Linked DNA regions of Oligoflexus sp.. The protein of the gene in region 1 interacts with the protein of each later gene in a pairwise test. Links are inferred from orthologs where the notes say so. Each region holds a gene or a part of one and is shown on either strand. Other genes may lie near its edges. The genes, in order: plsB and VFO10_RS07370.

The links.
Region 2: the proteins of plsB (region 1) and VFO10_RS07370 interact in binary tests that used the Escherichia coli proteins (3 or more experiments, as listed by UniProt). The link is inferred for Oligoflexus sp. from one-to-one orthologs.

Annotation. Positions count from the first base shown.
Region 1 is NZ_DASTAT010000066.1:21,688-28,651, forward strand. The notes cover bases 1,246-4,397. They hold plsB (glycerol-3-phosphate 1-O-acyltransferase PlsB), read left to right. Parts: upstream 1,246-1,645; coding sequence 1,646-4,150; downstream 4,151-4,397. Other genes in these bases: panC (pantoate--beta-alanine ligase), read left to right, coding at 1,246-1,649; rsgA (ribosome small subunit-dependent GTPase A), read left to right, coding at 4,122-4,397. In the rest of the region: VFO10_RS14185 (helix-turn-helix domain-containing protein), read left to right, coding at 1-384; more of panC, read left to right, coding at 825-1,245; more of rsgA, read left to right, coding at 4,398-5,324; VFO10_RS14205 (acyl-CoA dehydrogenase family protein), read left to right, coding at 5,317-6,498; VFO10_RS14210 (hypothetical protein), read left to right, coding at 6,501-6,964. UniProt on the Escherichia coli protein: Catalyzes the transfer of an acyl group from acyl-ACP to glycerol-3-phosphate (G3P) to form lysophosphatidic acid (LPA). This enzyme can utilize either acyl-CoA or acyl-ACP as the fatty acyl donor.
Region 2 is NZ_DASTAT010000034.1:55,937-62,659, forward strand. The notes cover bases 2,044-4,954. They hold VFO10_RS07370 (acyl carrier protein), read right to left. Parts: upstream 3,665-4,954; coding sequence 3,422-3,664; downstream 2,044-3,421. Other genes in these bases: glyA (serine hydroxymethyltransferase), read right to left, coding at 2,044-2,892; rpiB (ribose 5-phosphate isomerase B), read right to left, coding at 2,916-3,365; VFO10_RS07375 (UDP-2,3-diacylglucosamine diphosphatase), read left to right, coding at 3,866-4,657; VFO10_RS07380 (erythromycin esterase family protein), read right to left, coding at 4,670-4,954. In the rest of the region: VFO10_RS07345 (hypothetical protein), read left to right, coding at 171-404; VFO10_RS07350 (riboflavin synthase), read right to left, coding at 510-1,124; transcriptional regulator NrdR, read right to left, coding at 1,143-1,634; more of glyA, read right to left, coding at 1,639-2,043; more of VFO10_RS07380, read right to left, coding at 4,955-5,998; VFO10_RS07385 (thiamine-binding protein), read right to left, coding at 6,020-6,316; VFO10_RS07390 (DUF4360 domain-containing protein), read right to left, coding at 6,504-6,723. UniProt on the Escherichia coli protein: Carrier of the growing fatty acid chain in fatty acid biosynthesis.

The DNA.
Region 1 (6,964 bases):
ACCACGGCGGCCGTCTCGACTCCCGTGGCTCCGGCTGTAGCGGACAATACCCCCGCTCCTGCGGCCGCTCCGGCTCCCGCGGATCAAGAGGACACGCTGGAAGGCGGCACCCTTGTGCAATTAACGGTGAAAGAGCCCGTGACTGTGAAAATCACAAGAGATAACGACAAGCAAATCACCGGCCAATTGAAGCCTGACACTTATCGTTACCGCTTCAAAGACCAGCTGAAGTTTTATGTGGATGATTCGTCGGTCGTGGAAATCTATTTCAAAGGTCAGCGCGTCCCCACCTCGACCGTGAAGGGCGAACCCAAACGCATCACCTTCCAAAGCGCCGAGAGCGCGATTGCGAAAAAAGCAGTGCCCGGAACTTCACTGCGTTAATCACCGCGAATTTTTCAAAACACCAAGGGCTGCTCACGAGCGGCCCTTCGTTTTTTCTAGGAGCCCTTAAGTTTGTGAGGCTCTTTCCGAACAGTAAGGTATGAAGATTGATTCTTCATAGGACTGGGTGGGACGGAACCTGATGTGGGTTCCTACGGAGCAGATGGGGGTTCAGAGAACCCAAGTGCGGGCTCAGGAAGAGCCGAATTGCCAGGAGGGCAGTTTTCAGAGACTCCTCACCTATCATTCCTTCGCCAGTCCTTAATTCCTTCTTCGACTGCGTTTTCGCCCTATGCGGCGCCTTTCCCGATCGCCTCTCTTTATTGCCCTTATGCCTGCAAAAAGTGTAATACTACCTCCACTTTTTAAGTCCAAAGGGGAACCTGCGGCCGTCGTGGAGGGTATCCGTGCCAATCAGAACCATTATAGCGCCTGCTGATATGCGTCAATTGAGTCGAGAGTGGCGTGCCGCCGGAGAAAAAGTGGCCTTTGTGCCGACCATGGGGGCTCTGCATGACGGGCATTTGGCCCTGGTGAAGGAAGCGCAGAAAAAAGCCGAGCGCGTGGTCGTCAGCATCTTTGTGAACCCCATTCAATTCGGCCCCAAAGAGGACTTTGCGTCCTATCCAAGGATGCTACAGGCCGACAGCGAGAAACTCAGCAGTCTCGGCGTGAATGCGCTCTTTGCTCCGAATGCCGCAGACATGTATCCGGCCGGTTATGAAACCTACGTCTTCAACGAAAAGCGTTCGGATATCCTTTGTGGTCATTTCCGCCCAGGGCATTTCCAAGGTGTGCTCACGGTTGTATGCAAACTCTTTCATATCGTCGAGCCTGACTTCGCGCTCTTCGGAAAGAAGGATTATCAGCAGTTCACGCTTCTTAAAAAAATGGCCCAGGACCTTTGTTTCCCGATTGAAGTGATCGGCTGCCCGACTCTGCGTGATCCGGATGGACTCGCCATGAGCAGCCGCAATCTGCGTCTGACCCCCGAGGAAAGAGCGCTCGCTCCCGAACTGCATCGCGCGATGCAAATGGTGAATGAGGCGCTCAAGGGCGGCGAGACGCAAAGGAAGGTCCTGCTCGATATCTTTGCCGAACAGATGAAACATTTTCCCGCCTTCCGCGTGGAATATGCCGAGATCCGCGGCGCTTCGGACCTTGCTGATTTCAGCGAGGCGATTGATCGGCCTGCGGTTCTTCTGGTGGCCGCGCATCTGGGTTCGGTACGTTTGATTGATAACCTGGAGCTGTCCAGTCCATGAAAGAGCTGATTCGATTTTTTCATCTTATGCTGTCCTATCTTCTGCGGCCGGTTCTGCTCTGGGTCAACACCACAGCGCAGCCGGAAAACCTGAAGGAGCACCTGGATCTGACGGGCGGTCCGGTGATCTATGTTTTGCCGAAGCGTTCCATCATTGATTACCTTGTGCTGCTCACCACCTGCCGCAAATTCGGTCTGCCCGAGCCGGATCTGGGGCTCGACTTCAACCGGCATCGGCGTGCGGTCTGTCTCTTCCTGGAAAAGACGACGGCGATAAAACGGGTGAGGCGTCTGCGACCCAGCCAGGTGCTCCTGCACCTTGTGCGTCAGGTCCAGGAACAAACCGGCGAGAAGCCGCAGATTGTTCCGGTCTCACCCTTCTGGGGCAAGGATCCTGGGACGGAAGAACCGTCGATCTTCAAACTCATCTTCAATGATGACGAGGACGCCGGCTGGCTGCAGAAATTTTTCATCGTGATGGCTCAGGGCCGCAACAATAAACTTTATTTTGCCAAGCCCTTTCAGATCAATGAAATCCTGCAGAGCGAAGAGGATGTGAATAACGCCGCGCGCAAGATCCGAAGGATCCTGCGCATCCACTTCCGCCGCGTGCGCAATACGATTCTGGGTCAGAAACTTTACGTGCGTGAGCAGGTCATTTCCCGCGTCGTGGCCGGTAAACTCGTGCGCCAGGAGATCGAGAAGGAAGGCAAGGGACGACCGCAGCTCACCCGCAGCCTGGAAACCAGGGCGCGCGGCTATGCGCGGGAACTCTCCGCGGACCAGACCTATTCCATCGTGCGGGTCTTTGAACTCGTGCTCGGGAAACTCTGGAACAAGATTTTCTCGGGCGTCGATGCGGTGAACGTGGAAAACGTTACGCGTCTTGCGTCTCAGAATTATGAAATCGTCTATGTCCCCACGCACAGAAGCCACCTCGATTACCTGCTCGTGAACTATACCGTCTACAAAAGCGGGCTGCCGACGCCGCATACCGCGGCCGGCATCAACCTGAACTTTTTCCCGATGGGTTGGTTTCTGCGGCGCGCGGGCGCCTTCTTCATCCGGCGTTCCTTTCACGGCAATCGCCTTTACGCGGCCGTCGTGGAAGAGTACATGCATTACCTTCTGACCCAGGGTTATCCGATCTCCTTCTTCCCGGAAGGCGGACGGAGCCGCACAGGTCGGCTTTTGCCGCTTAAAACCGGGATGCTGTCCATGGTGGTGCGGAGTTATCTCAGGAACACCGAGCGGCCCATAGCCCTTGTTCCCGTGTTCCTGGCCTATGACAAGGTCATGGAGGTGAAGAGTTATCTCACCGAACTCGGTGGAGGGGCGAAGAAGAAGGAATCCATCCTTCAACTCCTGCAGGCCCGTAAGGTGCTCCAGCAGTTCTATGGGAAGGCCTATCTTTCCTATGGAGAGCCCATCATCCTTGAAAATTTCCTGGACCATAACTACATCGGCTGGCGTGAGGCCGACGAGGAAAGACCCGAATGGCTTTCCGGAGCCGTTCACGATCTGGCCCATCTCATTTCGCGCCGGATGAATGAAGCGGCCGTCATCGCCCCGATCGGGCTGATCGGGGTAGGTCTTCTGGCAGCCTGGCAGAAGGCTCTTCCCAAAGAGGAGCTGTTCATCTTCATGCAGCGCATGATCACTCTGCAAAGGCAGCTGCCCTATCATCCCAACGTGCGGCTCGTGAATGATGATGTGAACGCGATCTTCACCCTGGCCATGAAATTGAAAAGCATATCCCTTTTCCATCATGCGGCGGGAGATGTCGTGTTCGTGAATGATATTGATGGGGCTCTCATAAGCTACTATCGAAACAATATCATCCACCTCTTCGCTATTCCGTCGCTCATCGCGCGTTTCTTCCAAAGGGACGATACGATTGACGAGGATTCTCTGGTGCGCGCCTGTGCCGAGATTTATAGCGTTCTGCGCGAAGAGCTTTACTTGAGCTGGGAGGAGGACGCCATTGAAGGCGTCGTCAAACGCTATGCCGAGTCTATGGCCGCTGTGGGGCTTCTCTACAAGGTCGCGCCGCAGATCTATCACCGGCCGCCGGCGCAGTCGGATGATTTCGTGGCCCTCGACATCCTGTCCCAGGCGCTGGGACTTACCTTCGATCGCTTCATCATCACCGCCGTGCTTCTGGCCAAACACAGTCAGCGCGGGCTGGTGGATAGTGACGAATTTTTGCAGCAATGTCATCGCATGGCCCAGCGCCTTGCGATCCTGAGCGGGCTTAACAACCCCGAGATCGTCGAAAAAACTTTTATTCAAAAACATATCCAGCTCCTCAAACGCAAGGGTCTTCTGATCCAGGTGGACGAGAAGAAATTGCGGATTGATGAGCGCGTGGCGGTGATGGCGCAGAACTCCCAAAGACTCCTTTCGCCTGATGCCTTGCGCAGTATCGAGCGCATTTTCAGAACCACGCATGAGGACAAGGAAGAAGAGCAGCATGGCCAAATGGAAATACACGGGGAATGACGACGCGAGCGATCGTCTTCCCACGTACGATAAAATTCGTCGCGGTCGCGACAAACGAAAAAAGCACAAAGCCTCCGAAGCCGACTTCGAACAGCCCGAGGACAAATGGGATTTCGAAGCCCATCCCGAATGGTTCCCGGCCCGCGTGGTCGAGGTGCATAAGCGCTATGCGTTCGTCTCGCCGGAAAAGGATATCGGCGATGTCCAGACGCGTGACGTCTGGCTCGCAACGGTCGCGCGACGTTATCTGCAGAGCCGTCGCGGGGAACGCAACACGATCTGCGTCGGCGACCGCGTGCTCTGCCGCCCGACCGATGATCGCGATGTCGACCTGGGGACGGACATCCCCTGCTGTGTGATTGAAAATCTGTCCCCGCGGAAAAGCCGGATCGCACGTCGTGACCCGGCTGTGCCGGAGCGTGAGCATATTCTGGCCAGCAACGTCGACCAGCTGATGATCGTCGCCAGCTATAAAAATCCGCTGATCAAATGGGGCCTTATCGACCGTTATCTGATTCTGGCGGAAGAGCAGGAAATTCCGGCGATTATCGTTATGAACAAGGAAGATCTCCTGGCCGATGAAAGCGAAGAATTCCGCGAGGAATGCAAAAGAGAAGCGGAATATTTCCGTAAATTGGGGTACACCGTTTTCTCGCTCCAGGTTGAATTCCAGAACTTCCAGCATCCTTTGATCAAAGAGCTGCACAGTCAGCTGGAAGGCAAGGTCACCATCCTGAGCGGGCACTCCGGGGTCGGCAAGTCCTCGCTCGTGAATCTCTTTAAACCCGAGATCACGCAGGAAGTGGAAGAGAACTCGGATATTTTTTACAAGGGTCGACACACGACAACTTACGCCAGCATGATCAAGCTCGGCCGCGGCGGTTATGTGATCGATACACCCGGTATTCGCAGCTTTGTCTTGAGTGAACGAAACGCCATCGATCTGAGTCACGGTTTCGTGGAAATGCGGGCCCTGATGAATCAATGCAAATTCCGTGAATGCCGGCATATTGATGAGCCGGACTGTGCGGTGGTAAGGGCTGTGGCCGCTGGTGATATCAGCGAGCGCCGTTATAAATCGTATAAAGGCATACTCTTGGGGGATACGGGTCGCGAGGGTCGGATCCGTGATCAAATAACTGGGAAGGATAAGGAAGAGGAAGGCGATGAGTAGCGAACACCATTCCATGAGTTACGATTACAGCGAGAATGAAGAGCTGACTCTTTTGCGGCAAACCGTCCGCAGCTTCGCGGAAAAGGAAATTGCCCCGCGCGCGCATCAGCTCGATGAAAAAGAGGAATTTTCCTATGAGCTGACCGAAAAAATGGGTGAGCTGGGACTCTTTGGAACCGTGATTCCCACCGAATACGGCGGCCAGGGCATGGATTACGTCCAGTACGTGGTGGCGGTCGAGGAACTGGCGCGGGTCGACGGTTCGCACGCGGCGACCATCGCCGCTCACAATAGCCTTGGCGTGGCCCCCCTTTACTATTACGGAACGGAAGAGCAGAAGCGAAAATATATCCCGAGCCTCTGTACAGGCAAAGGCATGTGGGCCTTTGGTTTGACCGAGCCTGAAGCCGGCAGTGACGCGCAGTCGAGCAAGACCCGCGCGGTTTACGACGCCTCCCGGGACGAGTGGGTCATCAATGGCTCCAAAATCTGGATTACGAACAGCGCAGCGAAGACCACCGAAGGCATCACAGTCCAGGCTGTGACCGGCCAGAAGGCCGATGGTCGGGCGGAACTCAGCTGCTTCATCGTGCCCTCCAATGCCCCTGGCCTTACACGCAAGACGATGCATGGTAAAATGATGTGGCGTGCCTCGAACACCGGCGAGCTTTACTTCGACGACGTCCGCGTGCCGAATTCGGCGATGCTGGGACAGAAGGGGCAGGGCTTCAAGATCATGATGGAGACCCTCGATAATGGGCGTCTTTCCATCGGTGCCATGGGCCTTGGACTTGCCAAAGGCGCTTTGGATATGACCGTCAAGTATGCGAAGGAACGCAAGACCTTCGGTGTGGCCATTGCCAAACATCAGGCCGTGGCCTTTAAACTGGCGGAAATGGCGACCCGCATCGAAGCGGCTGAAGGCCTTCTCTACAAAGCCGCCTGGCTGAAGCAGAAGGGTAAAGCCTTCCAAAAGCATGCCGCCATGGCTAAACTTTATTGTTCAGAAGTCGCTGAGTATTGCGCGCGTGAAGGTCAGCAGACGTTCGGTGGATACGGCCTGATGAAGGAATATCCGATCGAGCGCTTCTACCGCGACGCCGCCCTGCTCAGAATTGGTGAAGGAACCAGTGAGATCCAACGCCTTGTGATCTCACGCTACCTGGGTTGTTAAGCATGCAGCGTGCGCAGCTGTTCCCCTTGGCTTTTCTGAGTCTTTGTTTATGGGTGAACGGCTGTGCCCTCTTCGGCATCCGCACTTCCGAGCGTTATGATGATCGCAGCTTCAGCATCCTCAATCTGAATCTCTTCAATCAGCGCATTCCCTCGACCATCACCAATAAAAACTGGCGAGGCGACTGGCTCTTCCGCCGGGAGCGCCTGGAGCTGATCGACGAGCAGCTGCGCATTTCGCGGCCGGATATCGTCGTGTTCCAGGAACTCTTAACCCGTCGCGGCAGCCCGAGTGAATCCGATATCAATATCCTGAATTTCGGTGCGCTCGAAGGCTACGAGTGGGATGCGGAGATGGTGGCCTTTTACAAGGACACCCAGGAAATGCAGTATAACGCCGCCGCCGTCGGGCTGCCGGTGAAACTCTCGTCTTCGGACAAGGTCGAGAAAAAGCACTGGCCCATAGG
Region 2 (6,723 bases), on another replicon or contig:
AAGAGCAGATGTCCAGAGAAACTCCGTCAAACTTGGTATAAAAAAAATTTTATACGCATTTCTTTCGTGGCGAACTCGTCAGCAACACGAGATTATGTTGGTCTGGGAAATGTCATCGAACATTTTTCAGAAAGTTATAACAAAAGCTTTTGAGAATGAGAGAGGCAAGTATGTTGAAGAAAGTCGCTATGATCGCCGTTGTTCTTGGTTTGGCTGCTCCTGCTATGGCAACTGAAGAAGCTGCCAAGACCAAAACTGAAGAGCATGCTAAGAAAGACGCGAAAAAAGCCAAGAAAGCAAAAAAAGAAGCTGCTGCTACCCAAGCCGCTGACAAAGCTGCTCCTGCTGCTGAAGCAGCTCCAGCTGAAACAGCTCCTGCTGCAGAAGCTCCTAAAGCTCCCTAATTATTATTGGGGACTTTTGTCAGGCCACCTTTCGGGGCTGGCCTGAAACAAGAGAAGGCCTGTTGGTCAAACAACAGGCCTTCTTCTTTTGTCTGCCGGGACGCTTCACTTCGAAAAATGCGGTAGCGCCATGCGTTCCAGATATTTGCCGACCATATCAACCTCGACGTTGATGATACCGCCGGGCGTCCAGGTCTGGACGTTGGTGCCCTCGATCGTGGCCGGAATCAGGGTCAGCCGCACATGAGAGGCCTGGGCCTCATCCTTCACCTCATTGATCGTCAGACTGATGCCATCCAGGGCGATTGAGCCCTTGGGAATCACATAGCGCGCCAGGTCCTTGCCTAAAGTCACCCAGATATTCCAGCCCCCGGGAAGCTGATCAATCGAACGAACCGTGGCCACGGCATCGACATGTCCGGCCACCATATGACCGCCGAGGCGATCACCGGCCTTGAGAGCGCGTTCCAGATTGACGAGAGAACCATTGCGAAGCTGCCCGAGACTGGTCCTGGCCAGCGTCTCGTGACTCGCATCAAAGGACATCGTGGTTTCCGAACGGCGGGTGACGGTCAGGCAGCAGCCGTTGACCGCAATGCTGTCGCCGAGCTTTTCCGCGTAGACATCCGCCCCGAGTATCGTCAGCGTGAGAACCTTGTAACCGTCCCGTTCCTCGATACTCTGGATGCGTCCCACCTGTTCGACGAGTCCGGTAAACATGGCTCTTCCTTTTCGCAGTTAAGTGGTCGGAGGATTGTTCCCCGGAGTCGGGGTTTCCCGATTGGTCTTGAGGCCGCGCAGTTCGCGCACGAATTCCTCAGGATCCTTGAAATCCTTGTAGATGGAAGCAAAGCGTACATAAGCCACATGATCGGTCTGACGAAGTTTTTTCATCACGAGGTCACCGATCTTGCTGCTTTGAATCACGCGGTCGCCCTCGGAACGCAGCTGGGCTTCAATCGCGGTCACCATGGCTTCGATTTGGTCCATCGAAATCTGCCGCTTGCGACAGGCCATGGTGATTGCGCGGATGATTTTTTCCCGACTGAATTCATCGAAGCTGCCATCCTTCTTTTTCACCTGGAGGATCAGCTCCTCCTCCTTTTCATAGGTGGTGAAACGATGATGGCATTTCAAACACGCACGACGACGCCGGATACTGCGGCCGTCAACGCTTACGCGGCTCTCCAGTACCTTCGTATCCAGGTAATCGCACTTGGGGCACTTCAAAGTTTCAGCCTTTCCATTGGGGATAAAGCGGGAAGCGCTTGCTGAGTTTCACGACTTCAGCGCCGATCGCCTGCAGTTTGGCTTCATCTTTGAAGTTATCGAAGGTTTCGCGCACCCAGCCAGCGATCTGCTGCATTTCAGAAGGACCCATGCCGCGGGATGTCAGCGCCGGGGTTCCCATGCGCACGCCGCTGGTCACGAAGGGGCTTCTGTTTTCGTTCGGCACCGTGTTCTTATTCACTGTGATATGGACCTTGCCGAGGGCGTCTTCCATATTCTTGCCGCTGAGCTCGGTCTTCGAGAAATCAAGCAGCATCAGGTGATTGTCGGTACCGCCGGAAACGAGTTTGAAACCTTTGCTGACAAGGGCGTCGGCAAGGGTTTTGGCGTTGGTGCGAATATTTTTCTGATACTCTTTGAACGAAGGCTTGAGGGCTTCCATGAAGCTGACCGCTTTCGCGGCGATCACATGCTCCAAAGGACCGCCCTGGATGCCGGGGAAAACAGCCTTGTTGAAGTTCAGCGTCTCATCATTCCAAAGGATCAGGCCACCGCGTGGTCCCCGCAGCGTCTTATGCGTTGTGGTCGTCACCACATGCGCATAGGGCACAGGGCTGGGATGTTCGCCCGCGGCGACGAGGCCGGCGATGTGAGCCATATCCACGAAAAGATAGGCGCCCACCGAATCGGCGATCTCACGGAACAGGCCGAAGTCGATCATCCGCGCATAGGCGCTGGCGCCGGCTATGATCATCTTGGGCTTCACTTCCTTGGCCTTGGCCGCGATCATATCGTAATTCAGGCGCTCGGTTTCAGGATCGACGCCGTAAAAGTGCGACTCATAGATACTGCCGGAGAAGTTGACCTTCGAACCGTGAGTCAGGTGACCCCCGTGCGAAAGATCCATGCCGAGGATTTTGTCGCCCGGCTGCAGAAGAGCCAGGAACACAGCTGCGTTCGCCTGCGCACCGGAGTGCGGTTGAACGTTGGCGAAGGAAGCGCCGAAAAGTTTTTTCGCGCGTTCGATGGCCAGCGTTTCAATCTGGTCGACGATTTCGCAGCCACCATAATAGCGTTTGCCGGGCAGGCCTTCCGCGTACTTATTGGTGAGAATGCTGCCCATGGTGGCGATCACCTCGGCGGACGCGAAGTTTTCCGAAGCGATCAGCTCCAGACCTTCTTCCTGACGTTTGAATTCCGCTTCAATGAGACCGTAGATTTCCGGATCGTGGCTTTGCAGTGAAGACCAGGGTTTCATGGGGGCCGTCCTTGTGTGGACCCTCAACGTTCGAGGGCGCGAATTTTATCGAGTCGGGTTTGGTGGCGTTTGCCTTCAAACTCTGATTTGATCCAGATGTGGAGATAGTCAAGGGCTCGGTCGTGATTCAAAACACGTTCGCCGAGGCAAAGGATATTGGCGTCGTTGTGCTGACGCGACATGCGTGCGGTGAATTCATCCCAGACCAGAGCGGCCCGGATGCCAGGAACTTTATTCGCGGCGATCGACATCCCGATGCCTGTTCCGCAAATCAGGATGCCGCGGGGAAGTTGGCCCTGGCTCACTTCTTTCGCGAGAGTCTGGGCATAATCCGGATAGTCGACCGAATCCGCGTCGTTCACGGGAACTCCAAAGTCGACGACTTCGTGCCCGAGAGAACGGAGATACTGGCTCACCTTTTCCTTGAGTACCCGACCTCCATGGTCAGAGGCAATGCCGATGCGTTCGCTCATAGTCTACGCCTTCCGATGCATTTGCTGCGAGAGTACGATGGGAAAGGAGGACGGAATTAAACTTCTTTGGCTTTCTTGATGTAGCCAACAGCGTCTTCGACCGTGCGGATGCTTTCAGCTTCTTCATCAGGGATATCGATGCCGAAAGCTTCTTCCATCGCCATGACCAGCTCAACGATGTCCAGTGAATCCGCGCCCAGGTCTTCGATGAATTTAGCTTTGCTGATGACAGCGGCTTCTTCAACGCCGAGTTGATTCACAACGATTTTCTTCAATTGACTTTCGATGTCGAGCGACATGGGCTATCCTCCAATTTGGCATATACTTGCCTTATGTTCATCTAAGGAACCAGAAAGTCTAGGGGAATGCAAGGGAATAGTTGGCCCATCTGTGAAAGGTGAAACCCATGAAGGAGGTGCCTGACAAGGCCCTCTTGAGGGCCCAGGACTTTCCCGCTATCTTGTGCAGATTGCTTGACTAACCGAACGGGGGACTTTGCTTTGTCACTGTGGACAGCGCCTTTGCTGGTGGTATCGGACATTCACTTGAATCACGCGGAGGATGACCGCAGCCGGCTGCTCCTCAATCTTCTGGAAGGCGCCAGCCGGAGTGAGGTCGAGTACCTCGTGCTGATGGGTGACATCTTTGACTTCTGCCTGGGATCGCATCCCTATTTTCAAAAAAAATTCAGCGCTATTGGCAAGGCGCTGGAAAAGCTTGTGGAATCCGGTACCCAGGTCATCTACCTCGAAGGCAATCACGAGTTCAAACTGGCATCTCTGCCCTGGAAGGGCGTTCAGGTGATTTCCGAAGGGACGCATACAATTCGTTTGAAAAGCGGCCACACAGTCCAAATGGCTCATGGTGACCTGATTTATTCACACAATATGTACCGAGCCTTTCGTCAGCTGGTGAAATCACCAGTTGTGACTGGCATTGCGCGGCTTTTGCCAGGGGCCTGGATGGATAGGCTGGCGACGAAAAGTTCCGAGGTGTCGCGGGCCCAGGATCAGTATCGAGAGATCGAACATGAGAAGATCCTGGGTGCGGTGGATGCCTGGCTGGAAGCCGGGTCAGGCGACTTCGGCATCTTCGGGCATTTTCATGTGCCTTATGCCGAACCGCGTCGCGATCAGCGCAAAGGTGGACTCTTCAGCGTCGAAAGCTGGGATCGTCCCAATGTTTTGGCGTTCAGGGACGGCGCTTTCTATCGTTATTATTTTAACGCCGAAGGGGACAAGGCCTGGCAGCCTGCGGAACCTTTGGTCCGCAAGCTTTTGCCAGGAAAATAAGGGTTGAGATCGCTACATGGCGGAGGGATAGGTTTCGGCCATATCACCATCATGCAGGGGTTTCAGATGCAAAGGATGCAGGGCGTGCGTTTGATCAAGGTAAATCAAAGCATCATAACGCCTGGGTAGGATGGTCGGCACATAGTTGCCGCGATGCTCGCCCTCCGGATGATACACCACGCCGATGGCGCGATGTCCCCGATCCTCCAGCATTTCATCACTGGCAAAATGCGGCGCGAAAATCAGCAGTTTGTTATCCGGGCCGACCCGGTGCAGGACTTCCTCCCAGCTGCCTTCACGGACCTGGGGACAGGGCATGACCTGCATCGGCGCTTCCCAGCGGCGCGAGGCGATGACCGATCCCTGGTAACCGGAAAAACCGACCAGCACCACGTTCTCTTCCCCATAGCGTTCGCGCACCAGCTGGCCGACATTCATTTCTCCGCTTTCCAGCATGTCGGTGAAGCGCGCATCGCCGATGTGCGTGTTATGCTCCCAGACGATGCCCTTGGCTACGTTGCCGTGATGCTCGTGGTGCTTCATGAGCTCATCGAGCGTTTCCACCATATGGAAATCCCGAATATTCCAGGACATGGGGCCGCCGCGCACCATGCTGCGATAATAAGCCTCGGCATTCTTCAAAACCCTTGCGTTCTGCTCGGCCTGCAGATGGGCTTCCGCATGTCGATCGAAGATCATCTTCCGCGTCTTCAGATGCTCCAAGAGTCCATGCACATGCTTTTCACAGGTCGCCTCCTTAAAGTAGGTGGCGCGCGCGTATTCATGGGCATTGCCCTGATAGCCGTTGAAGCAGTGAAAGACCTGCTCGACCATGCCCAAGGACTCCGGATCATACTTTTTGAGCTGCTGCGTAAGGGTCGACAGCGACTCCCAAAGACTATAAACATCAAGGCCGTAGAAGCCGACCTTGGAGCGTTCGGGCTGCTGATCATTATGGAGCTTCAGCCATTCGACAAGGTCGATCATCTCTTCATTCGCCCACATCCAGGTCGGCCAGCGGCGAAAGTTGGAAAGAACGCGGCGTGCGGATTGGGTCGCATCCAAACGGCCTTTCACATATTGGTTGATGATAAAGCAATCCGGCCAGTCCCCTTCCACGGCGATAAAGGAAAACTTCTTTTCCTCGACCAGCCTGCGGGTGATGGCCGTTCGCCATTGATAGTATTCGGACGTGCCATGCGACGCTTCGCCCAGCAGCACGATTTTGGCTTGACCGATGCGTTCATGCAGAGGAGCCAGATCCTGTTCTTTTTTTATGGGCATGCAAAGGGCCTGCAGCTGTGAAAGCAGATCCTTGGATACAATGGGTTCGGTTTCCATGGTATTTCCCCTTCCCAAATTTTAAAGAGAAATGCTGACAGGCTCCGCGACCGATGACATGGCTGTTTCGAGGCTGTGTTCCTTGTATTTATGGTCATCAATGGTAATGGTGGTAAGGACGCGGGCATGGTCCCGCACGATCATCTGGTGGCATCTTTGAATCACCGGCATGATCGTATCCCAATCCCCCTGGATGCTGGTTCCTATGGGCCCGACCTCGTAATCGAGTCCGATCTTATCGAGGTAGGCGGTGATTCTGTTGATGTCTTCACTGATGTGTTCGCTATCCATGGGATTGACGCTGAATTGTACAATCATTTCCATAGCTCCTATCACTGCGTGTCTCAATTTGGTGGCTCATCGAATCTTTTTGCCTACGTAAATTAAAGACACTGCTGCTTAAAAAGAGAATCCATGGAAAGGAAAGCAAAAATCCGGCCGCTGCGAAACAGGGGGGATTTACGCAGGAAAAAGGCCCGGGTTTTTCAGCCCGGACCTTATGCATTCAGCAGGCGCGCGATTTCAGACGCAGACCGAGGATCTGCCACTGGGCTGTGGATTCCTGCTCGCGTGGGCCCGTGACGCGGATCGCGCCGTTCACGGTCAGACTGCGATCAGCACCGCAGGGTTTCCATGCATCACCTGATACAGCGCCTTCAAAGGTATTGGTCCAGACGCCGTAGTAATCGCCGCTCAAAGTTTTCGAGAAGCTGCCGGTCGTGCCC